3 regions of the Sphingomonas daechungensis genome follow, and region 1 is predicted to be linked to each of the others. Evidence: predicted binding sites of a transcription regulator. Region 1 holds the regulator's gene; each other region holds the start of a gene.

Region 1 (7,593 bases):
CAGCCGGAACGGATCGTCCTTGTCCTTGGCTCGGGCGATGTATTCGGGGATCCGCTTCACATCACCAATCTCGCGCAGCATGTTCAGGGCCGCTTCGTTGGCGCCGCCATGGGCGGGACCCCAAAGGCAAGCGATGCCGGCCGCAATGCAGGCAAACGGGTTCGCTCCCGACGAACCCGCCAGGCGAACTGTCGAAGTCGACGCATTCTGCTCGTGGTCGGCGTGCAGGATGAAGATCCGGCGCATCGCGTTCTCGATGATCGGATTGACCTCGTAGGGCTCGGCCGGAACACCAAAGGTCATGCGCAGGAAGTTGCCGGTGTAGGACAAGCTGTTGTCCGGATAGAGAAATGGCTGACCGACCGAATACTTGTAGGCCATCGCCGCAATCGTCGGCATCTTCGCTATCAGTCGGTGCGAAGCGATCATCCGCTGCTGCGGGTCGGTGATGTCCGTGCTGTCGTGATAGAACGCCGAAAGCGCGCCGACGACGCCGCACATGATCGCCATTGGGTGCGCGTCACGCCGGAAGCCGCGATAGAAGGTCGCCAGCTGCTCGTGCAGCATGGTGTGACGGCTGATCGTGTAGACGAAGGTGTCCAGCTCATCCTTCTTCGGCAGATCTCCGTGCAGAAGCAGGTACGCGACCTCCATGAACGTCGACTTTTCCGCCAGCTGATCGATTGGATAGCCGCGATGGAGCAGGATGCCCTTTTCGCCGTCGATGTAAGTGATCGCGCTCTCGCAGCTCGCCGTCGAGGTAAAGCCGGGGTCGTAGGTGAACATCCCGGTCTGGCCGTAGAGCTTGCGGATATCCACGACGTCGGGTCCGACCGAACCCTCGAGCACCGGATAGGCAAAGTCTCCGGCCGGGGTCTTTAGAGTTGCGGATTTATCGCTCATTCGTTCGGCTCCAACATTTGATCTTCAATTCGCGCCAGGCTTTCGCTCTTGCCGAGGAGGGCCAGCACGTCAAAAATTCCAGGGCTCGTGGTCCGGCCAGTCAACGCGGCGCGCAGCGGCTGAGCCAGCTTCCCCAGCTTTAGGTCCTGCGCATCAGCTACCTCGCGGACAGACTGTTCGAGGGCGTCATGGTTCCATTCGACGCCCGCGAGCGCCTTGTACGCATGCGAAAGAAGGACGCGGCACTCAGGCGTGAGAAGCACTGATGCCGCTTCATCAAACTGCAGCGGGCGGCTGGCGAACAGGAACTTTGAAGCCTCGGCGAGCTGATTGAGATCATGCGCCCGCGCTTTCAGTTCCGGCATGGCCCGAAGCAGCAGTTCCCTTTGCCCATTGTCCAGGCCGAGCTTCGGGGCAACCAGCTCAGCCAGTCGACCGTCCTCGGCTTCGCGGATGTAGTGCCCGTTGAGGTTCTCAAGCTTCTTGAAGTCGAACCGTGACGGGGATTTTCCGACATTGGCGAGGTCGAACCACTCGATTGCCTGCTCGCGGCTGATGATTTCGTCGTCGCCATGGCCCCAACCTAGGCGCAGCAGGTAATTCGAAACGGCCTCAGGCAGCAGCCCAAGCTCGTCGCGGTAGGCGTCGACACCGAGCGCCCCGTGCCGCTTGGAAAGCTTTGCACCATCGGGTCCGTGTATCAGCGGAACGTGCGCATAAATCGGCTCGGGCCACCCCATCGCGCGGATGATCGCGAGCTGGCGGAATGCATTGTTGAGGTGGTCGTCTCCGCGGATGACGTGAGTCACGCCCATGTCATGGTCGTCCACAACGACGGCCAGCATGTAGGTCGGCGTTCCGTCGGACCGGAGAAGCACGAAATCGTCGAGTTCGACGTTTTGCACCGCAACACGACCCTGAACTCGATCTTCGATGACGGTCTCGCCGTCGCGGGGTGCCTTGAGGCGGATTACGAACGGGGTCTCGCCTCGTTCGTCGGTGACTTCCCGCCAGGGGCTTTCGATGCGGAACGGTCTCCGCTCGGCCTGCGCCTTCTCGCGCTGCGCAGCGAGTTCCTCCTGCGTCATGTAGCAGCGGTAGGCGTGTCCTCGGTCGAGCAGCTTGCGCGCCACCTCCGCGTGACGAGCCCAGAACTGCGACTGGTAATATTCGTGACCGTCCCAATCGAGGTTCAGCCAGCGCATCCCGTCTAAAATGGCGTCTATCGCTTCCTGGGTTGAGCGTGCTTTGTCCGTATCTTCGATACGCAGCAGGAACCTCCCGCCGTGGTGGCGGGCGAACAGCCAGTTGAACAATGCCGTCCGTGCCCCGCCGATGTGAAGGAACCCGGTGGGGGAGGGAGCAAATCGGGTGACGACGGGACGGGCTTCGGTGGTCAAATTATCTCCGCTTGCGCTCGCTCGCGCTTTCCTCTTTGGTCCATTGTGCAATGCAACGGATGGGCGCCCCTAACATAGGGAGTGCGCATCTTCCACAGCATGCTCGGGGCTATTGGAAGGCGCGTTTTTCCGCGTCGCGCGAGGAGGTTGAGCGCTTCCTCGAGCGCGAACGCGGCCAGCTGCCGTTATGGCTGGTCGCCAGCTTCGGCATGGGCATCGCCTTCTGGATTGCGCTGAATGGGCCGAGAGAGTGGCTCGCAGTCATTTGCCTTGGAGCCGGCGCGGCGGTTGCCGGCTTCTCATTCGGCACCGGTCGGTTGGAACGGGCTGTGGGTTGGGTTGGTCTCGCCGCCGCAATTGGCTGCGGACTCATCTGGCTGCGCTCCGAATGGGTCGCCGCACCTCGGCTCGATCGCCCGAAAGTCGTGACGTTCGAGGCCGTGATAACCCAGGTCGAGCAGCTTCCGGCCAAGGGCGACATACGCCTGACGGTATCTCCTCTCGACGAGAAGCTGCCGCCGCTCGTGCGGGTGTCGCTGAAGGCCGATGGAGCTCCGCCCGGCATCGCAGCTGGCGCCAAGATTGCCCTCAAGGCCCGCCTAGCGCCGCCGCCGCCCATGGCGTTGCCCGGCACTCACGACTTTGCGCGGGATGGGTGGTTCAAGGGCTTGGGAGCTGTTGGCAGGGCGCTGAGCCCAGTCGAAGTGCTGCAATCCGCCGAGCCTGGCTGGCTCGATTCGCTCCGTGATCGCCTCGATCGCCATATCCGCGAGCGGCTTCCGGGGCCGTCCGGGACAATCGCCACTGCGCTTGTCACCGGCGACCAGAATGCTGTTTCGGAGGAGGACGCGGACGCGATGCGGCGGAGCGGCCTTGCGCATTTGCTCTCGGTCAGCGGGCTGCACATTGCCGCCGTCGTCGGGGCGGTGATGTTTCTGGCACTGAAGCTGCTCGCGCTCAGCGAGCGGGTCGCTCTCCGGTTCAATCTCGTCCTGGTTTCGGCTGCGGCGGCTGCCGCGGCGGGAATCGGCTACACCCTCCTGACAGGCGCACAGGTTCCGACAGTGCGAAGCTGCGTCGCTGCCTTGCTGGTCCTTGGCGGAATTGCCCTCGGCCGAGAGGCGATCAGCCTGCGGCTCGTTGCCGTCGGCGCCTTGGCCGTCCTCATTTTCCGGCCTGAAGCCCTGGCAGGCCCGAGCTTCCAGTTCAGCTTCGCGGCTGTGACTGCGATCATCGCGTTGCACTCTTCCGGCTGGGGACAGAACCTCCTGATGCGCCGCGACGAAGGTCCGTTCGCCAAGGCCGGGCGGACCCTCGTCGGCATGATCCTCACCGGCCTGGTCGTCGAAGTCGCGTTGACGCCGCTGGCCTTGTACCACTTTCACAAGGCCGGGCTCTTCGGTGTCGCCGCAAATCTCGTCGCGATCCCGCTGACGACGTTCGTTATCATGCCGGTGGAGGCCGCGGCTCTCGTTCTGGACCCTATCGGCCTTGGAACGCCTTTCTGGTGGGCGTCGGACAAGGCGCTCGCGGTTTTGCTATCGATCGCTCACACCGTCGCCGGTGCGAAGGGCGCGGTTGCGACTTTGCCCTCCATGCCTGCCTGGGCCTTCGCTTCCATGGTCCTCGGTGGCCTCTGGTTCTTCCTCTGGACGACCGCTCGTGTGCGTTTGCTCGGATTGGTTCCCGTCGCGGTCGGGGCTGCCGCCGCTGCCGTTGCGCCATCGCCGGATGTGCTGATCACCGGCGACGGTCGGCATCTGGCGATCGTCGCCCCGGATGGAACGCCGATGATGCTTCGCGATCGGTCCGGCGATTTCATGCGCGATCTGGTGAGCGAGGCATCGGGGTTCGACGACGAGCCCGGACTGCTCGCAGAATCATCGATCGGGTCCTGCTCGCGCGATTCCTGCGTGGCCGTCCTGAAGGCCGGGGCGCGGAACTACCGCCTGCTGGCAACGAGATCGGCGAACAGCATCGACTGGAAAGCTCTCACGGACGCTTGCGCAGAGGCCGATATCGTCGTGTCGGATCGTTGGCTTCCGAAAAGCTGCACGCCGCAGTGGCTTAAGTTCGACCGAAAGTCGCTTGTTGAAACGGGTGGATTGGCCATCTTCCTTGATGACCAGCCCCGTGTCGAGACGGTGTCCCAGCGCGTCGGTGATCACCCCTGGGCCGAGTGACGCTCCTTGCGAACTCGGCTATCGTCGAGCGTCGCGGAATTGGAGACGTGATATGCCGCAATACGTGATCGAGCGTGATATGCCCGGCGTCGGTTCGCTAGGGCAAAGCGATCTCAAGGGGGCGTCCCAGACCAGTTGCTCGGTCCTTCGAGAACTCGGGCCAGAAATCCAGTGGGTGCATAGCTACGTCACCGACGACAAAATCTACTGCATCTATCGCGCGCCCAACGAGGAAATCATTCGCGAGCATGCCGAGCGCGGCGGCTTCCCTGCCAACAAGATCAGCGAGGTTCGCAACGTCATCGACCCGACCACCGCTGAATAGGCTAATCCGCGGTCTGCCAGACGGCGAGTTCGCTTCCCGACGGATCGATGAAATGGAACCGGCGACCGCCCGGAAAGGCGAAAATGGGCTTGGCGATAACGCCACCGGCTTTCGATACTGCATCGAATGCGGCTTCGAGATCGTCGACACGAATGACGGGCAAGGGCGCGGACAAGGCTTCTTCGGGCTGACCGTTCAGGCCGACGTCCACGTCACCGGTGGTCGTGGCGGAGTAATCCGGGCCGTAGTCGGTGAACGCCCAGCCGAAGGCCTTGGCGTAGAAGCCGCGCGTAAGCTCGTAAGCCGTTGCGCTCGGCAATTCGACGTAGTCAATCCGCGCCGCCGACATCAGTAGCGCCGAATGAGGCCAGCGAGCCGCCCCTGAATGCTGACCCGGCTCTCATTGTAGCGCTGCGGCTCGTAGCGCGCGTTGGCCGGATCCAGGCGAATGGTTTGACCTTCGCGTCGATACGTCTTCAACGTCGCCTCCTCATTGTCGATCAGCGCCACCACGATCTCTCCGTCGCGGGCCGTATCGGCTTTCCGGATCAGTGCGAAGTCGCCGTCGAGGATGCCTTCCTCGATCATCGAATCCCCTGAAACTTCAAGCGCGTAATGTTCGCCCGGGCCGAGGAGTGCTGCGGGAACCGCAAAACCCTCCGTTCCCTGGAGGGCTTCGATCGGCGTGCCGGCGGCGATGCGGCCGTGCAGAGGGATTTCAATCGTGTCGTTGGCTGCTGCAGGCACGACCGGGCGTGGAGCGGGCGCGGCAGGGGCCGACGACTCCGGAAGCTTCAAGACTTCCAAGGCTCGCGCCCGATTGGGCAGGCGGCGGATGAACCCACGCTCCTCAAGAGCCGAAATCAGACGATGGACGCCCGACTTGGACTTGAGGTCGAGAGCTTCCCGCATCTCGTCGAAACTCGGCGAAACGCCGGAGTCGTTGAGACGGGTGTTGATGAAGCGGAGCAGTTCGTGCTGCTTGGCAGTTAGCATCGCGCGGCCAATCCCCCTGGAACAGACAGGGAACGTGTAGGCAACAAAATGTTAGCCGTCAATACGACCGCAGACTTTAGCTACCGGTGCTCGTGATCCGTGCTTTCGACGCGGTGATTGCCTTCTCGTTCCGCTTCACGCCAACCGTCTGGCGCATGGCGTTGGTGAACTGCGCGCCATACTCCTCCGCCAGCGCTTGCTGCATTTCCTGCTGGGTACGTCCGATGAGCGCGGGCTGGTTCAACGCATTCCCGGGAATGATCTTGTCCACCTTGACGACGTAGAAGCCTTCGCCCTGACCGCCGGCGACCAACCGCGATTTGCCTTCACCGAGGATGAAAAGCATCGCCAGGGGAGGCGGGACCTGGCCCTGGAACTGGCTCAGCTGGATGCGCCGCGCATTCACCGGCTCGACCTTCACGGCCACCGGAGCGCCCTTCGATGCGTCTGCGAGCGAGCCCTTGCCGACCTTTGAAGCAATGGACTGGGCGAGCTGCTGCGCCCGTTGCGATGCCTGGCTGGCGATCCAGTCTTGGGTTACGCGATCGCGAATGCTCGCCAGCGGGGCCGGGGCAGCCGGAATAACCCGCGCCGGCGCGACCAGGACATAGCCGCCGTCATTCGGAAGCGAATCCACGACGGGTTCATCGCCCTCACCAAGCTCGAAACCGGACTTGAGCGCGGGCGCGAGATCTGCAGGGAACTTGTAAGCCGCATTGGCCGGCGACGTTCCCGACGCAGTCAGCGGCGGGGTCTCGATCGGGGTCAGCTTGCCAGCAGCGGCGGCCTCGGGGAAACTCGCGCCACCATCAAGGGCGTCCTGAACCTTGTCGACGATCGCCTCGATCGCTTCCTTGCGCTTGTCGGCGACCAGCTTCTGGACAATCTCCGGACGAGCTGCCGCCAGCGACTTGCCGCCTTCACGCTCGATCTTGTCGATCCTCACCACGTTCCAGCCGTTCGCGGTCTGGATCGGGCCGATCGTCGCGCCTTCCGCAGCAGCGAATGCCGCCCCGGCGACATTGGCTCCGGCGGTGGCCGTGAACTGCTCCTTGGTCTGGGGGCCGACGGAGATGTCTTCGGGAGTGAAACCTGCAGGCGCGGCCGCCGCAGCGAACGTCTGCCCGCCGCGGATTCGCTGGACGATAGCGTTGGCCGTCGCCTGATCCGGCGCGACGGCTTGCGTGATGACACGCGTCTCCTTGGATCCGTAAGTTGCGCCGTTGGCCTTGTAATAGTCGTCGATCTCTTTGTCGCTCGGCTGGACGTTCGTTACTTGCTCCGGACCGATCTTCGCGATTCTGAGCACTCTTTGTTCTGGGACCATGTAGCGCCGCTGGTTGGCGGCGTAATAGCGATCGATGTCCGCGCTGGTCGGATTGAGACCCTGGCGGAACGCCGCAGTTGGGACGAATGCCACTTCGCCCGAGCGGCCTTCCAGGAGGATCGACGCATAGGGCGTCGCCATGCCGACCGGCGCCTTCGCGTTCACGACGACCGGCGCGATGATCAGCTGCTGGAGAAGGCCGCTGCTGACGATCATGCGGACTTCCTCATCGGTCATCCGCTGTTCGCGCAGGAAGTTCTGGTACGATGCGTCGGTGAACTTGCCTCCCAAGCCTTTGGCTCCGGGAATGTTCGCGATTTGCGCGTCGACGAGACGCTTCGACAGAACGGACCCGAACTTGTGCGCGAACGCCTCGACCGTCCTTGCGTCGATGACTGCATTCAGGAGAGGGTCCCAGTCGGCCGCGATGCTAGCATAATCAGCGGACGGATTCTGCTG
Region 2 (7,593 bases), 2.4 Mb from region 1:
AAGCAATGTTACTTCCTCGTCTGTGATGGGAAGGCAAGGTTGCAGGTCGTAGTCTGCGGGATTGTCATTCGCCGCGGTGTTCCTGCCTGGAACAACGGGCAAGAGAGGATCGAGCAATCTACCATCATCGGACGCCTCTGGGGTCTGAGATCCGCTCGTTGAGGCCCGCATTGATCCGGCTAGTGTCATTCAACCCTCCGCTCGTGAGGGTTTCCTGAGGTGACCTGAAAATCAGCCGGCGCAACAGTCCACTGTTGTAAGGGGCGATCTTACAACAGCGATTGCCGGTCCAGCTGACGAATTTTTTTGGGCAGTTAGGCCTGCGGTACAGCCGTGATCACCGTGTCCGGCTGCGGCTTCTTCGTCCTTCCCGGTAGATCGAACGTGAGGAGGCCTTGGGCCTTCATCACATTGAGCAAGTCTTTCGTCTGCGTAAGACGCATTGCGTGAGCTTCCATGACCTCAGCGGCGAGATCGTCGAAGCGCGCAGGGCCGCGCGAGAGCGCTTCCATGATCAAACGTTCGGCCGCGTATCGTTGATTAGCGGACCCGACGCCCCTCGCCTGCTGCTGCGATTCGCTTACCTCCGCGACCGACCAAAATCCCGGCTGGTGGGTCTCTTCTTGGCTGATCGTCGCCCTCGTCTGCATTTCGCTGAGTTCGACCTTCTCGTGAACGTCGCGGAATACCGCGACGCCCTTCCGGGAGTGGGTGCCGAGGACGAGGCGCATCTTGCGGCGGTTCTCGCGAGGTTTGAGGATCGTCATGTCGGGCGCATAAGTTGCCGCGCCGCTGCTTTTGATCTTCTGCTTCAACAGCAGCAGAATGCGCTCCTCGTTGCTGAGGTACGCTGGCAGGGCGTTGAACTCGTCCTTCCAGTCAGGGTCAGCAAGGAACCTGCCGAACGACGCCGCGACGCTCGAAAACCCGGCGTGGCGGTTCACATGCTCGGCCATGAAGTTGAGCAAGAATTCGCCGTTCATCTTTTTCAAGAACGCGAAGACCGGCTCTGATCGAATGTCCCACCCCGTGGGGTCAATGAACGTGAAGGTGAAGCCGTCGCGGCAGGCTCTCGCGATCTCGTCGAGATTGTCTTCGAAGGAGCCGGGAAAGACGTGAATCTCGAACGCGCTGTGCTGCTCAGCGTAGGCGCGAAGACGCTCAACGGCTTCCGGCCGACGCTCGCAGAAGCAGAAGCGGATTTTCAGGCCACGGACGCCATTCTTTCCCAAGTCGGCTCGAACTGCTTCCAAGGTCCGTAATGCCTGATCGAACGAGGCATCGGAACAATCGTCAGTTGTGACGCTCCACGGCCCCGCGAACGCGTCCACGAAGTTGAAGGTGGATGAGCGTCCTTGGAGAGTCTTGTAGGCCGCAGTTTGGAGATATTGCGTCAGGAACTCGTGCTTGATGAACGACTGTTCTCGACCCTGATACTGCTCAAGCTGCGCTGCCAAAGACCGCTCCTCATTGCCGTAGCGATGCTAAGATTGGCTCCGGCACGATCTGCCAAGGGAAGCCATTCCACTCTTCACCATCGAGGAGACGACCGCCGGACTTGGGCCGCGCGCCGCCCCATTGCTTGAAGAAGAACGCAACGCCGTCACGCTCACAGTGCTCTCGGATTTCGGTTGCCCAGCGACCGTCCATCTGCCTTGCGCCGGGTCCACTCTCGCCGCCGACAATCGCCCACGCGATGCCCGACAGGTCCACTTCGCCAATCCGGCCGAGCAGCGGTTCGAAGGAGATAAACCGCGCCTCGGAGTCGATCTGCTTGAGGTGCTCGATCCGGCTCGAGCGCGGTGCATCTTCGACCGACACGCCAAGCCAGATATGGCGCGGGACCGGCTGGTTGCCATAACGGCGGCGCATGTAGTCGCGCATTAAGGAGCTGCGCTTAGTCAGCACTTGGTAGACGTGCCAATCGGCGTCTTCCATCGCGTCGAAAACGCGGTCGATGTGCCTGCGATCAACGTCCTTGTGGAACAGGTCACTCATCGAGTTCACGAAGATCATCCGAGGCCGTCGCCACGCGGCTGGCTGGCCCAAGCGGGAAGGCCATAGGCGCAGGTCGAAGCCTTGCTCGTAAGCATGGCCCGGAATCCCTCGCCAGCGTTCAGCGAAGCGCTCAGCATAGCAGTTGTCGCAGCCGGGACCGATCTTCGTGCAACCCGTCACCGGATTCCACGTCGCGTCTGTCCACTCTATCTCGGAACTCTGTGCCACTTACGCTCCCCGGCCCGCCGCCTAAATACAGCAAAAAATGAACGGCACAAACGGGGAACAGTTGCTGTCGTCCTGATAGCCCGCTTCATGCACCGCGATCACTGCCTATGTAACAGCCATGAAAGACCGACTACCGACAGCCGACGACGTGGTGCTCGGCACGAAAGCAGACCTCGATCAGGTGCTCGGCTGGCTTGAGCGCGAGTACGAGGAGGACGGCGAGGGCTTCTGGTGCAACCGGAACTTGTTCCCGAAGGCCCTCGACGATGAGGACTTCTACGTGATCCGGCAGGGCGGCGAAGCTATCGCATTCCAACTCGGCCACTACTCACCTGACATAGCGAACGTAAGGAAGGACAAGCAGCGGCAAGGCTTCGGCACCGCGCTGCTCAACGCGGCTATCGCTCGCGCCCGCCGCGACAACGTGAACATCCTGGACGTTGAGTGCGCCCCGCGCACGTCGCTGACGTTTTGGGAGAAGCATGGCTTCGAGCGGTATACGGACGGCCCACGGATCAAGGCTCGCCGCATCCTCCAACGGGAAGCCGAACTGCCGTCAGAACTGCCCCGCGTCCCCATCAGGATCGAATTCTATCCCGAGCGCGTGATCTACAGCCGCGACGAGCAGGTTGAGCCGATTGCCATTCAGGAGGTCTCGGGCGCTCGCCTCGACGACGGCGCTGTGATCCTCGAACGCCGCGTGATCTGCTCGGACGACACCGGCCGGAACAACGGCGATCTCGTGATCAAGATCGAGGTTGATGGGGAAGAACGCTACTTCGGAAAGGCGAAGTACGACGACGCGGAGGCGGCGGGCGTCGAGCGAGATTGGAAGGGCGGAGCCTTCTACCTCGACGTGATCGAGCCGCTAGAGGGTTAGCGCTCGCCTTCCTCGATGGCCTCGAAGTAGCTGCTCAACGCCTGCTCGATCGCGCGGTGAATAATCTCCTCGTCGTCGCCTTTCAGCGTCTCACTCCCAACCGCGTGACCAGCATATTTGCCAAGGCCCACTTGGAACTTGCCGTCGCGGATGGAGAAGAAGGCGCTTCGTCCGCGCGCATTGTATTTGCCGCCCCACTTGTTCGGCTGGTCGCCCTTGGCGCAGTAGAACTGGATTTCCGGATGCTGGAGACGCGGGATGGTCGACCAGTTGTCAGTGATGATCACCGGAACACCTTTGGCCTCGAAGCGCCGCTTTGCGTCTTCGAGAACCGGCATGACTTTGGCGATCAGAGCCTCCTTGTCCCGCGCATATTGCGCGTCCCGTGCTTCCTTCTCGCGGCGCTCTTGCTCTGCCTTGTCGACCCGCCTGCGTTCACTATCCCCGCTGACGCGGTCAAACATATCGTCGAAATTCGGCACGCTCACTCCGCGACTTGATGGTGATCCCCGCTGGATTCCAACCAGCGACCTCCTAGTTAACCTCCCAGGTCGGTTTTTGCAGCCCCGTTGCAGGGCTCGTGGTCGGCGTGAAGCAAAACGCTAGGCAAAGCACGCGGGCGAGGCGCGGGGCTGAGCGCTGCGCGGGGTTTCAGCAGCGCGCTAGGTGCATCAAAACGCGTCAGGGACCCTTCTCTCCTGCGTCAGAGGGGAGAGAGGTGCGTCAGAACTGATAGGAAAGACGCGCGGGCGAGGCGCGGGGACAAGCGCCCCGCGGCGGGTTCGCAGTAAGCGCTAATGTCGGCTTTCGACCCATTCGCGACATTGCCGGAGCGTCTGCTTTCGATCCAAAGCAGACATTCGCCGTCCGCCGACCTAGCCGTGAATGGTCTCGCCGCGCTCTAACATGGCGACGTAGTCGGCAATTTTCCTAGCGCGCGTCTCGGGGCGTTTGACGGAGCCGATGCGGTAGAGAATTGCGTATCGGTTCGCGCCCTTCAGCGTTGCAAAGAACTTAGCTGCCTCAGGATTGGCGTCGAGTGCATCCTGAAGATCAGGGGGGATTTTCGCCGAACTTGCCGGCGCATATGCTGCGTCCCACCTGCCATCGGCCTTGGCAGCGTCGACTTGCGCGACACCCGACTTTCGCATCCGGCCTTCGGCGAGCAGCTCCATTGCTCGCTTCTTATTCACCTGAGACCATTTGCTGCGAGCTTTTCGCGGAGTGAAACGCACGAGCCAATATTGGCCGTTGTATTTGTCGAGTTGTCCGTCGATCCACCCGTAACAAAGCGCAACATCTACCGCTTCCGCTTTTGTCAGGCTTGGCGCGCTCGCCGATTTCTTCGGAAGCTTTAGCCATGCCCCAGCAACGTCCGCAGGCTGATCGTCCAGCCACTCTTCAAAACTTGCGGCGTTGCCGAAGGCCAGAACAGGTAAACCGCCGCGATGCTCAGTCACTCGTAGGGAAATAGCCGATTGGCTTATTCTCGCAACCGCTTGACCGTCCGCCTTCGACCCATTGCTGCCGTTAAGGGCGCCTGCCATCGTGCGCTGATGATCGACTGCCCAAGCGCGTATGTGGTCCTGCGGCTAGCACTGTGAATCCGAGCTCCGCGCGCCTTAAAAAATTCCTCACCAGCGAGATGCGCATGTCGCACATCTACCAGCCCCTGATGCTGCGCGAGCTCCTGCTGAATGGTGGAAGAGCCAGCCGAGAGGCCATCGCCCGCGCTATCCTCGAACACGATCCCTCTCAAGTCGAGTATTACGAGCAGGTCGTTCAGAACATGGTCGGCCGCGTACTCACGTCGAAGCCTGATCTCGTTCGACGCGAAGGGCGCGAATACGAGCTGGTGGCAGCGCCAGAGCTTTCTCAAGACGAGCGACGCGAGCTGATCGGGATCTGCGATGAGCAGATCGCTCGCTACCTCGCTGCACGAGGAGCTGCAGTCTGGTCACATCGTCGTCGTCAGGGCCGGATTCTTTCAGGAAGCATCAGATACGAAGTCCTGAAGAGGGCGCGATTCAGATGCGAGCTGTGTGGTGTATCTGCCGATGAGCGTGCTCTCGAGGTCGATCATATCGTCCCGCGCAATCATGGCGGCAGCGATGACATCTCGAACCTGCAGGCGCTCTGCTATACTTGCAACGCCTCGAAGCGTGATCGCGACGACACGGACTTTCGGGATCACAAAAACCTCTACCAGCAACGAGAGTCTGGCTGCTTGTTCTGTGAAACGGCGAGAAGTGGCATCGTCGCAGAGAACGAGCTGGCCTATGTTCGTCGTGATGGCTTCCCTGTCACGCACCTTCACACGCTAGTCATCCCGAAGCGCCACGTCGCAAGCTACCTCGACCTGACGCAACCAGAACTGAATGCGGTGCATCAGCTGAGCGTGTCGCAGAGAACGTCGCTGCAGTCGGAAGACGGGACGATTGCAGGGTTCAACGTCGGCGTGAACGATGGTGCCGCAGCTGGCCAAACGATCATGCACGCCCACTTGCACCTAATTCCTCGCAGGAGTGGTGACGTTGCGCGACCACGTGGAGGCATCAGACACGTCATCCCAGGCCGAGGCGAATATGGATGAAGCGTGCTGGCAGCTTTCGACCCAAAGCATCCATTTGCCGCGGAAGCCTATGGGGAGTGGTAGTTCAGCACGCTCTAGGTGAAGCAAATTGTGGCAATGCGCTTCCTCTCTCATTTCAGGGGAAAAGAAGTGAAGCAAAACCGATAGGAAAAGCAGGCGGGCGAGGCGCGGGGACCAGCGCGGCGTAGCGCGCTAATACCTGACGCCTAATGTCCGCTTTCGACCCAAAGCGGACATTCACGCCTCCTGATGTTAAGCAGGTCGGGGAGGTGCTTCGATGATGAACCGCTGCTCGTCGCTTCCATTCGCGATCGCCGCGGCATTGCTCTGCGGCGCATCGGCAATGGCTCAACCGCATCAGGACGTGCGTGGCTCGGGCGCAAGCAAGCCGCTTGTCCTTCAGCCAACTGATGGGGAGCCGCGAATGCGGCGTCCACCGCCGTCGGCGCTTTCTACGCTGGCCGCGCCATTCCTCATCAAAGTGGATGAGCGCAACGGCGGAGCCAAGGACTTCGTCATCTTCACGGAGGACGTGCCGGTCGGGCAAACTATTTCGCCCCACAGACATCCGCACTCCGAGGAAATCCTCTTCATTCACGCTGGGACAGGCACGGCGTGGCTGGATGGCAAAGAAGCGAAGGTTGGGCCCGGCACCATCATCTTCATGCCGCCGAACACGGGTGTGCGGCTGACGAACGACGGCAAGGAACCTATCTCGCTCATGGCTGTCTTCTCACGTCCCGGCTTCGACAAGTATCAGCGGGACATATCTGTCCCAGCCGGTGAGCCGGCCAAGCCGCTGACCGTCGAGGAGCTAGCCGCTATCCGGGCGCGACATACCGACTCCGTTCTTTACGACCCGGTGCCGTCAAAGCCGCGTTAGCGTCCGCTTTCCACCCGTTGCGGACGTGTCTACCCTCACGGGCATGAGCCAAGGACATCCCGTTCAATGAGCGTCGCATTCCGACGCGAGAGCGACGAGGAGCATCTCGAGCCCAGGTTCGAGCTGCCCATTCCTCCAGGCCCGAACCTCGTAACGCCACGCGGGCTCGCGTTAATCGAAGCGCGTGTCGCCGAACTTGAGGCTCGTCTCGCGGATCCGCTTCCGGAAGAGGAGCGCAATGCCGTGCTGCGAGATGCTCGCTACTGGCACGCCCGCCAAGCCAGCGCTCAGTTGGCACCGGCGCCCTCTGGCGAGACTGTCGCGATTGGTACTTTGGTGACCTACAGGCGCGACAATCAGTCTCGGACTGTTGAGATTGTCGGCCACGACGAGAGCGACCCGGCGACCGCACGCATCGGCTTCAATGCGCCGCTAGTTCGGGCAATGCTTGGCGCTGAGCTGGGCGATGAGATTGAACTCCCCAACGGCCACACCCTCACCATCCTGGCCATCGCCCTCGCCTGACTTACTCCACGCGTTTCCGTCCGCTTTCGACCCATTGCGGACATTGGCTGGCGTCCGGCGTGGGACAATTTTTCAACATTCTTCGAACCGATGTCACATCGGTCGGACCTGTCTCGTCATTTGTTTCGAGCGCCTCGATGCTCGTTACAAGGAGACCGACTATGACCCCCCGCCTCGACAACCCGTCTGCAGTGTTCCCCGCCGGCTTCAAGGCAATGGTCGCGCTCGAGCAAGCGCTGGCCCAAGCGATCGATCCGGAACTGCTGGAACTGGTGAAGTTGCGCGCGTCCCAGATCAATGGCTGCGCCTTCTGCATTTACATGCACACCAGCGACTTGCGTAAGCGTGGAGTGGACGAGATGAAGCTGTACCTGCTCAACGCTTGGCGGGACTCGTACCTCTTTTCAGAGCGCGAGCGGGCGGCGCTGGCGTGGACCGAAGCCCTGACCCGGGTCGCGGATGATGGCGCACCGGACGACGCGTACA
Region 3 (7,593 bases), 2.6 Mb from region 1:
ACCCTCGGCCAGGAGATCACCATGCTCCTGGTCTTGATGATCACGTCGAAGGGCATGGCTGGGGTCCCGCGCGCCAGCCTGGTGGTGATCGCAGCGACCATGTCGATGTTCAGCATTCCGGAAGCCGGCCTGCTTTTGATCCTTGCGGTCGATCACTTCCTCGACATGGGCCGGTCGGCAACCAACGTCGTCGGCAATGCGGTGGCCGCCACGGTGGTTGCAAAATGGGAGGGCGATCTCGACCCCGAGGAGCCCGCCGACATCGAGCCGCCGCATGCTCCGTCACATGTTGCCCGGACCAAGCCGATCGACGATCACTTTTAATCGAACGGGCGATCGATGCTCGGCGGTGGGACGGTGAACCACTTGGGGCCCGCCTCGGTCATGTGGAAGCAGTCCTCGAGACGAATGCCAAACTTGCCGGGAAGATAGATTCCGGGTTCGTTCGAAAAGCACATGCCAGGTGCCAGCGGGGTCATCTCGCCATGAACGAGATTGACGGGCTCGTGACCCTCCATGCCGATCCCGTGGCCAGTCCGGTGCGACGTTCCCGGTAGCTTGTAGCCGGGACCATAGCCCCAGCTTTCGTAAGCGCTGCGAACGGCGTCATCGACACTGCCAGCGGGAGCACCCACCTTGGCTGCGGCCATCGCGATGTCCTGGCCTCGGCGCATCTGCTCCCACACCTTGCGCTGATCGGCCGACGGGGCGCCGCCATAAACGAACGTGCGGGAGATGTCCGACTGATAACCATGAACATCGCAGCCGCAATCGAGCAGGACGACTTCACCCTTGCGCACATGCTGCGGCTTCCCTGAACCGTGCGGATAGGCCGCCGCCTCCCCGAGCAGGATCAGGCCGCCGTCCGTCTTTCCGCCCTGCGCTTCGACGGCAGCCACGTAGAGCATGTCGATGTCAGCGGGCGTCATGCCTTCGCGGATATTCGGGTGAATGCTCCTGAAAGCATTGACGGTGATGTCGGCCGCCGCCTGCATCAGCGCCAGTTCCGCCGGAGTCTTGATCATCCGCACCTGCCGGACGACCGGGTTTGCACTGACGATCTTGGCATCGGGAAGCTGCCTTTGCAGCCGGTTCATGATGAAATAGCGGTTGGTCTCTTCGAAGCCGATCGGAGCGTTTGCGACGCCACGTTCCTTGAGGAAATCGGCCACCAGCTTCAGCGGCTCCTCGTCTTCCTGCCATGCTCGAACCTCGGCCGGAACGACCAGCATCTCCCGGATCGAAGGACCCTCGAAGAACGGAGTGACGACAATTGGCTCGCCCTGCGCGGGAATGACGACAGCCGTTAGCCGCTCACTCCGCCACCACTGGATGCCGGTGAAGTAGTCGAGGCTTGGACCGGCTTCGACGAGCACGGAGCCGATCCCGTTCTTCTGCATCAATTCACGGGCTCTCGCGAGGCGCGAGAGTCGCTCTTCGGCTGAGATTGGTGGAGGCAACTTGACCGGCGCGATGTCGGCGCTTGCCGCCGCAGCGATGCGATCAGGGATGAACGACGTCAGCGCGAGCGCACCTCCGCTTTGCATCAGCGCACGGCGAGAAAGCTTCAGTGCTGTCATGTTCGACCCCCTTCGAAGGACTGACTGTTGCATGCCGCGATCAGTTCGGCCAGCAGGCACTATGCCGTTCAATCTGCATCAGCTGCCGGGTTCCGGGCCACGGCCCGGTCCGCGCGAGACGATCGCACTTCTCGCGGGACTGATGGCCCTGAACGCCTTTGCCATCGACGCAATGGTGCCGGCCCTGCCCGACATCGGGTGGTCGCTTCACGTCGTGCATGAGAATGACCAGCAGCTGGTCATCGTCGCCTATTTCGTCGGGTTTGCCTCGACCCAGCTGATTTGGGGCCCGCTGGCCGACCGTTTCGGGCGCAAGCCCATCCTCGCCGCGGGCGTCGCGCTCTACATGCTGTTCGCCTTGCTATGCGGTCTCGCAGGCAGCTTTCCGCTGCTGATCGCCGGACGCGTCGCGATGGGCGCATCCGCGGCGGTGACACGGGTGCTGGTCGTGGCGATGGTGCGCGACCTGTTCGAGGGCGAAGCCATGGCGCGGGTCATGAGCCTGGTCTTCATGGTGTTCATGGTCGTGCCCGTCCTTGCTCCGAGCATCGGGCAGGTCATCCTGCTCTTCGGAAGCTGGCGCGCAATCTTTCTTGTCTTCGCGGGTTACGGCCTGCTGATGCTTACCTGGTCGTGGGTCCGCCTGCCTGAGACCCTGCACCCCGAGTATCGCCGAAGTCTGGCGCCCGACGAAATCATCAGCGCAGCCGTCGAGGCGGTCAAGGAGCCGCTCTCGCGTGGCTATACCCTTGCCCTGACGGCCACGTTCGGAGCGCTCGTCGCATACATCAGCTCGATCCAGCAGATTGTCGCGGAGGCGTTTCACCAGCCGCATCTGCTGGGCCTCGTTTTTGGAGCGATCGCGGCGCCGATGGCGCTGGCTTCATGGACCAACGCGCGGGTGGTTGGCCGCTTCGGACTGAGGCGCGTTGGCCACGGAGCTTCCGCAGCTTTTCTCGCGGTCGCTTTGGTCCATCTCGCCGTAGGGGTGAGCGGACATGAAAGCCTGGTGACTTTCATAATCCTCCAGGCGCTGACGATGGTCTGCTTTGCCTTCGCCTCGTCCAACCTCAGCACGCTGGCGATGGATCGGATGGCAGCCATCGCCGGCACTGCCTCGTCCGTTCAGGGCGTGGTCGGCACGATCGGCGCAGCAATCATCGGCTACGCTATTGGGCAAGCCTTCAACGGGACGGTGCTGCCGTTCCTTTGGGGAATGGCAGGCTGCGCCTTGGCCGGATCGGCCTTCGTCGTCCTGACGGAACCCGGGCGCCTCTTTGCCGGACCGACCGCGGCGAGCGAGCAGCCGGAGCCGCCCGCCGCCGCGGAGGCCTAGGGATTATTCTGCGGCGATGTCGTCTTCGGGTGAAGGTCCGACCATCAACGCTTCGCCGACTTCCTCGGTCTTGCCGCGGATCGCCCGGTCGAGGCGCTCGGCAACGTCGGGATTTTCCTTGAGATAGACCTTGGCGTTCTCACGGCCCTGACCGATCCGGATCGAGTTATAGCTGAACCAGGCGCCCGACTTTTCGACCAGGCCGGCCTTCACGCCGAGGTCGAGGATCTCACCGACCTTGGACACGCCCTCGCCGTACATGATGTCGAATTCGACCTGCTTGAACGGCGGCGCGACCTTGTTCTTCACGACCTTCACGCGGGTCGTGTTGCCGACGATATCGTCGCGATCCTTGATCTGGCCCGTGCGGCGGATGTCGAGACGCACCGACGCGTAAAACTTCAGCGCGTTGCCGCCCGTCGTTGTTTCCGGGTTGCCGTACATGACGCCGATCTTCATGCGGACCTGGTTGATGAAGATGACCAGGCAGCGCGAGCGGCTGATCGAGCCGGTCAGCTTGCGCAGCGCCTGGCTCATCAGGCGAGCCTGAAGGCCGACGTGGCTGTCGCCCATCTCGCCTTCGATCTCCGCCCTTGGAACCAGCGCCGCAACGGAGTCGATCACCAGAACGTCGATCGCGTTCGAGCGGACCAGAGTGTCGACAATCTCCAGCGCCTGTTCGCCGGTGTCCGGCTGCGAGACAATCAACTCGTCGATGTCGACGCCGAGCTTTCTGGCGTAGACGGGGTCCAGCGCGTGCTCGGCATCCACGAATGCTGCCGTTCCGCCGCTCTTCTGAGCTTCCGCAATCGCATGAAGCGCAAGGGTCGTCTTGCCCGAGCTTTCCGGTCCGTAAATCTCAACGATGCGCCCGCGCGGAAGCCCGCCGACGCCAAGCGCAATGTCCAGCCCAAGGCTGCCGGTCGAGATCGTCTCGATCTCGATCTTCTCGCGGCTGCCGAGCTTCATTGCCGAGCCCTTGCCGAACGCGCGATCGATTTGCGCGAGCGCTGCTTCGAGGGCCTTTTGTCTATCCATTCCGGGTACTTCCAATCCGCTACCGATGACCTTGAGCTGCGCTGCCATGCTACTCATCCTCTCGTCAACGGGCGGCCGAGCCCCGCCCCCATATTCTTTTCGTACATGCTTTGTTCTTAGAGAACAAGAGGAGAACATGTGGCGGTAAAGTCACTAACGCCACGGAGAGCAGCGCCTTTCGCGTGGCCTTAGGGAGAACGGGTACGCAGCGTTGGACTACGCCTTCAATTCCTACAATGGAATGCTTCGCTGCTGCCGAGAAGCTCAGACGGCGAACGCTGCCTCAAGCGCCGGCGTTACGCGGTCCACGGTGTACGGCTTCTCGATCACCGGCACGTTGGCGAACTGGGCAGGAGGCGGATCGACATGGCCACCCGTCGCAAGGACGAAGGGAATCTGCTGTTCACGCAGGCGCTCGGCCACCGGCCAGACGCTTTCGCCCTTCAAGTTCACGTCGAGGATCGCGCAGTCGAAGCCGCCCTGATCGGCAACCGCCATCGCGTCCTCGACGGATTCACAAGTTGCGGTGACTGAATGGCCGAGAGACTCGAGGAAGTCCTCGAGCATCATCGCGATCAGTGGCTCGTCCTCAACAACCAGGATGCTACGCTGCCCCATAAGCGTGAGGCATAAGCCGCCGCCGCGCGACCGCAAGCCCTATTTGCTACGCGGGCGTAAGGGCTTTGCGCGCCGCTTCGGCCAGCTCCTGGACGGAGAATGGCTTCGGCAGGAAAGCAACCTTGTCAATGTCGATCGACTTGCGCAGCTGCTCCTCGGCATAACCGGACATGAAGAGCACCGGGAGCTCGGGCCGGGATTGGCGAGCCTCGCGAACCATTGTCGGTCCGTCCATTTCGGGCATGACCACGTCGCTGATCAGCAAAACGAACTCATCCCCGCGATCAAGGATTTCGAGCGCCTCGAAGCCATTGTTCGCAGTCACCACAGAGTAGCCATGACGGATGAGCGCCCTCTCGGCGACGGTGCGAACCATGGGCTCGTCCTCGACAAGCAGAACGGTGCCGCTTCCCCACAGCTCGTTGTCAGTTGCCTTCGTTGGCTTGGCCGCCTGCGGTGCATCCCCGGCGTGGTGGACGGGCAAATAGATGATGAACCTCGTGCCCTCATCCACCTTCGAATCCGCGAAGATGAAACCGCCCGACTGCTTCACGATGCCGTAGACGGTGGAGAGTCCGAGACCGGTCCCCTTCCCCACTTCCTTGGTGGTGAAGAACGGCTCGAACACCTTGCCGAGCACGCTAGGTGGAATGCCGCAACCCGTGTCGCTGACCGATAGCGCCGTATAGTCGGCGATCGGCAGGATTTCGGAGCCCAGTTCCGCCACCTGGTCGGCGCGGACAGCGTAGGTCTGGATCGTGAGCGTGCCGCCGCTTTTGGCTGCCATCGCATCACGGGCATTGACCGCGAGGTTGATGATCACCTGCTCAAGCTGGCCCGGATCCGCGCGCACTGCACCAAGGCTACGGCCGTGCTTGACGACGAGAACTACCGTCTCACCGAGCAGCCGCTTCAGCAGATGCGAAACTTCGGAGACGACGTCGGGAAGCTGGAGCACCTGCGGGCGCAGGGTCTGCTGACGCGAGAAGGCGAGCAGCTGGCGGGTCAAACCGGCGGCGCGGTTCGAGTTCGACTTGATCTGCTGGATGTCGTCGTAATCGCTGTCGCCCGGCGTGTGCCGCATCAGCATCAGGTCGCAGTGGCCGATGATTGCGGTCAGGATGTTGTTAAAGTCGTGCGCAACGCCGCCGGCGAGCTGACCGACCGCCTGCATCTTGGTCGCCTGTGCGATCTGGCGCTTGAGCTTGGCTTCCTCGCTGTTGTCCTTGAGCAGCAGCAGGACAGCCGCATCGCCGAGGCCGCGAAGACCGGCGATCGTGAGCGCAACTGGCTCCTTCGGGTCGCGGGTCAGTCGGACCGCAATGTCGCCCGACATGGCCGGACCGCGCGCATTGCGTCGGACCGCATCGGCAACGGCGGCCTTGTCTTCCTTGACGACCAGGTCACCAGGATAGACCGCTTTCCCCTTCATCCCGGACGCAGTCCGGAACGCCTGGTTCATGGTCAGGAACCGACCGTCACGGTCAACCAGCGCCAAGCCGATCGGCATCATGTCCAACAAGGCTTGCAGGTTCGAAGAACTCGATGAGGAACCGGAATCGTCGAACAGGAGGAACGTGCCAATTCCGTTGGGCTGAACTGGGTTTACCGGCACGTGAACCGCTCGCATCGCGCTTCCCGTCTCGCCCTCGACCGGCAGGTGGAAGAGGCCGTCGTCCGACACGTGAACGAGTTCCGCGAAGCGCGGACCATCCATTTGACCCGGCGGAATGGCGCGGTCGCTGAAGAGCTTGTTTGCAGCCAGGAGCTTACCATCTGCGTCGACCAAGGCGGCCAATACACCGGCCTTCGACAGGCGTTCGCCGGCCACTCCGGAAATACCCTGGATCGCGAGCGACACTGGGTCCGCGGTCGGAGGCGTCGGATACCGCCAGAGAAGCATGTCGTTGCGAAGACCGGCGCGTTGGACTTCGACTGCAGTTGTACCGGCAAGTGTCGCAACGCCCGCAACACAGCCCGCGCCGTCACGCCAAGCCATGGATACCGCAGTCAGGATCGACTGCGTGGATTCCTCGTCAGCGGGGAGTTTCAGGGGTGGTACAGCGTCAAACCGCGTCCGATAAGCTTCATTGGCGGCGAGAAGTGCACCGTCCGGCGATGTGATCGCGGCAGGCTCATCGCAAAGTGCGAGAGCCGCTCCCACCAAGCCGTAATCCGGCCCCTGAACAATGCTCTCGACGGGCGCTTTCTCTGGCGGAGCACGAAAAGCGATTAGGCCTCCCACAGCGCCCGCCAACGCGAGGAGCGCCAGCACAAGGGCGGGGATAGGTCCAACACTAAAATAGATTGCGGCGACGCTCAGGACTGCCGCCGCGCCGAGACCCGGAAGCAGCCAGCGACCGCCGCCGTCCAGTGGACGGTCGGCGATCGGTGGCAGTTCCTGATGCAGCATTACCAGATACGTACGCGGTCAGCCGGTGCGAGGTAAAGCTTCTGGCCCTGCTGGACGTTATACGCCGGGTACCAAGGGTCCATGTTGCGGACGATATCGGTCCGCTGCGGCGACGGCGAGTGCGGATCGGTCAGCAGGCGATTCAGCAGATTGGCCTCGCGATAGTTACGCCGCCACACCTGTGCCCAGCCGAGATAGAAGCGCTGGTCTGCGGACATCCCGTCGATGACCGGCGGCTCCTTGCCTCCGAGCGACGCGATGTAGGCGTCGTGAGCGACGGTGAGGCCGGCGAGGTCAGCGACGTTCTCACCCATCGTCAGCTTACCGTTGACGTGCTTGCCGGGCAGCGGCTCGTAGGCATTGTACTGCTGCTCGAGCTTGTCGAGGCGCGAGGTAAACGCCTTGGTGTCGCCTGGAGTCCACCAGTCGATCAACTTGCCGGTGCTGTCGTACTTCGCGCCCTGATCGTCGAAATGGTGGCTGAGCTCATGCCCGATGACGGCGCCGATTCCGCCATAGTTGACGGCCGGGTCCGCGTTCGGATCGAAAAAGGGCGGCTGCAGGATCGCGGCCGGGAAGACGATCTCGATCATGCCGAAATTGGCATA

The links. The regulator LexA, encoded in region 1, represses DNA repair genes until DNA is damaged. The targets are predictions, from matches to a motif close to GTTCCNCNCTTGTTCT.
Region 2: ABD928_RS02490 (DUF5131 family protein) is a predicted target of LexA. The motif match lies at 2,270-2,285, and genes of this name have one in related genera.
Region 3: recA (recombinase RecA) is a predicted target of LexA. The motif match lies at 4,075-4,090, and genes of this name have one in related genera.

What each region holds. Positions count from the first base shown of each region.
Region 1 is NZ_BAABJC010000001.1:2,884,682-2,892,274, forward strand. Features, by position in the region: gene ABD928_RS14920 (citrate synthase) at 1-903, opposite strand, end outside; gene gltX (glutamate--tRNA ligase) at 900-2,303, opposite strand; gene ABD928_RS14930 (ComEC/Rec2 family competence protein) at 2,363-4,486, shown strand; gene ABD928_RS14935 (DUF4242 domain-containing protein) at 4,539-4,811, shown strand; gene ABD928_RS14940 (VOC family protein) at 4,813-5,160, opposite strand; gene lexA (transcriptional repressor LexA) at 5,160-5,807, opposite strand; gene ABD928_RS14950 (peptidylprolyl isomerase) at 5,884-7,593, opposite strand, start outside.
Region 2 is NZ_BAABJC010000001.1:496,086-503,678, forward strand. Features, by position in the region: gene tcmP (three-Cys-motif partner protein TcmP) at 315-1,457, opposite strand; gene ABD928_RS02490 (DUF5131 family protein) at 1,468-2,226, opposite strand; gene ABD928_RS02495 (GNAT family N-acetyltransferase) at 2,345-3,106, shown strand; gene ABD928_RS02500 (hypothetical protein) at 3,103-3,594, opposite strand; gene ABD928_RS02505 (YdeI/OmpD-associated family protein) at 3,982-4,566, opposite strand; gene ABD928_RS02510 (HIT domain-containing protein) at 4,758-5,699, shown strand; gene ABD928_RS02515 (cupin domain-containing protein) at 6,124-6,582, shown strand; gene ABD928_RS02520 (GreA/GreB family elongation factor) at 6,649-7,107, shown strand; gene ABD928_RS02525 (carboxymuconolactone decarboxylase family protein) at 7,269-7,593, shown strand, end outside.
Region 3 is NZ_BAABJC010000001.1:307,033-314,625, forward strand. Features, by position in the region: gene ABD928_RS01530 (dicarboxylate/amino acid:cation symporter) at 1-324, shown strand, start outside; gene ABD928_RS01535 (M24 family metallopeptidase) at 321-1,580, opposite strand; gene ABD928_RS01540 (multidrug effflux MFS transporter) at 1,642-2,916, shown strand; gene recA (recombinase RecA) at 2,920-4,002, opposite strand; gene ABD928_RS01550 (response regulator) at 4,219-4,572, opposite strand; gene ABD928_RS01555 (response regulator) at 4,619-6,985, opposite strand; gene ABD928_RS01560 (M13 family metallopeptidase) at 6,985-7,593, opposite strand, start outside.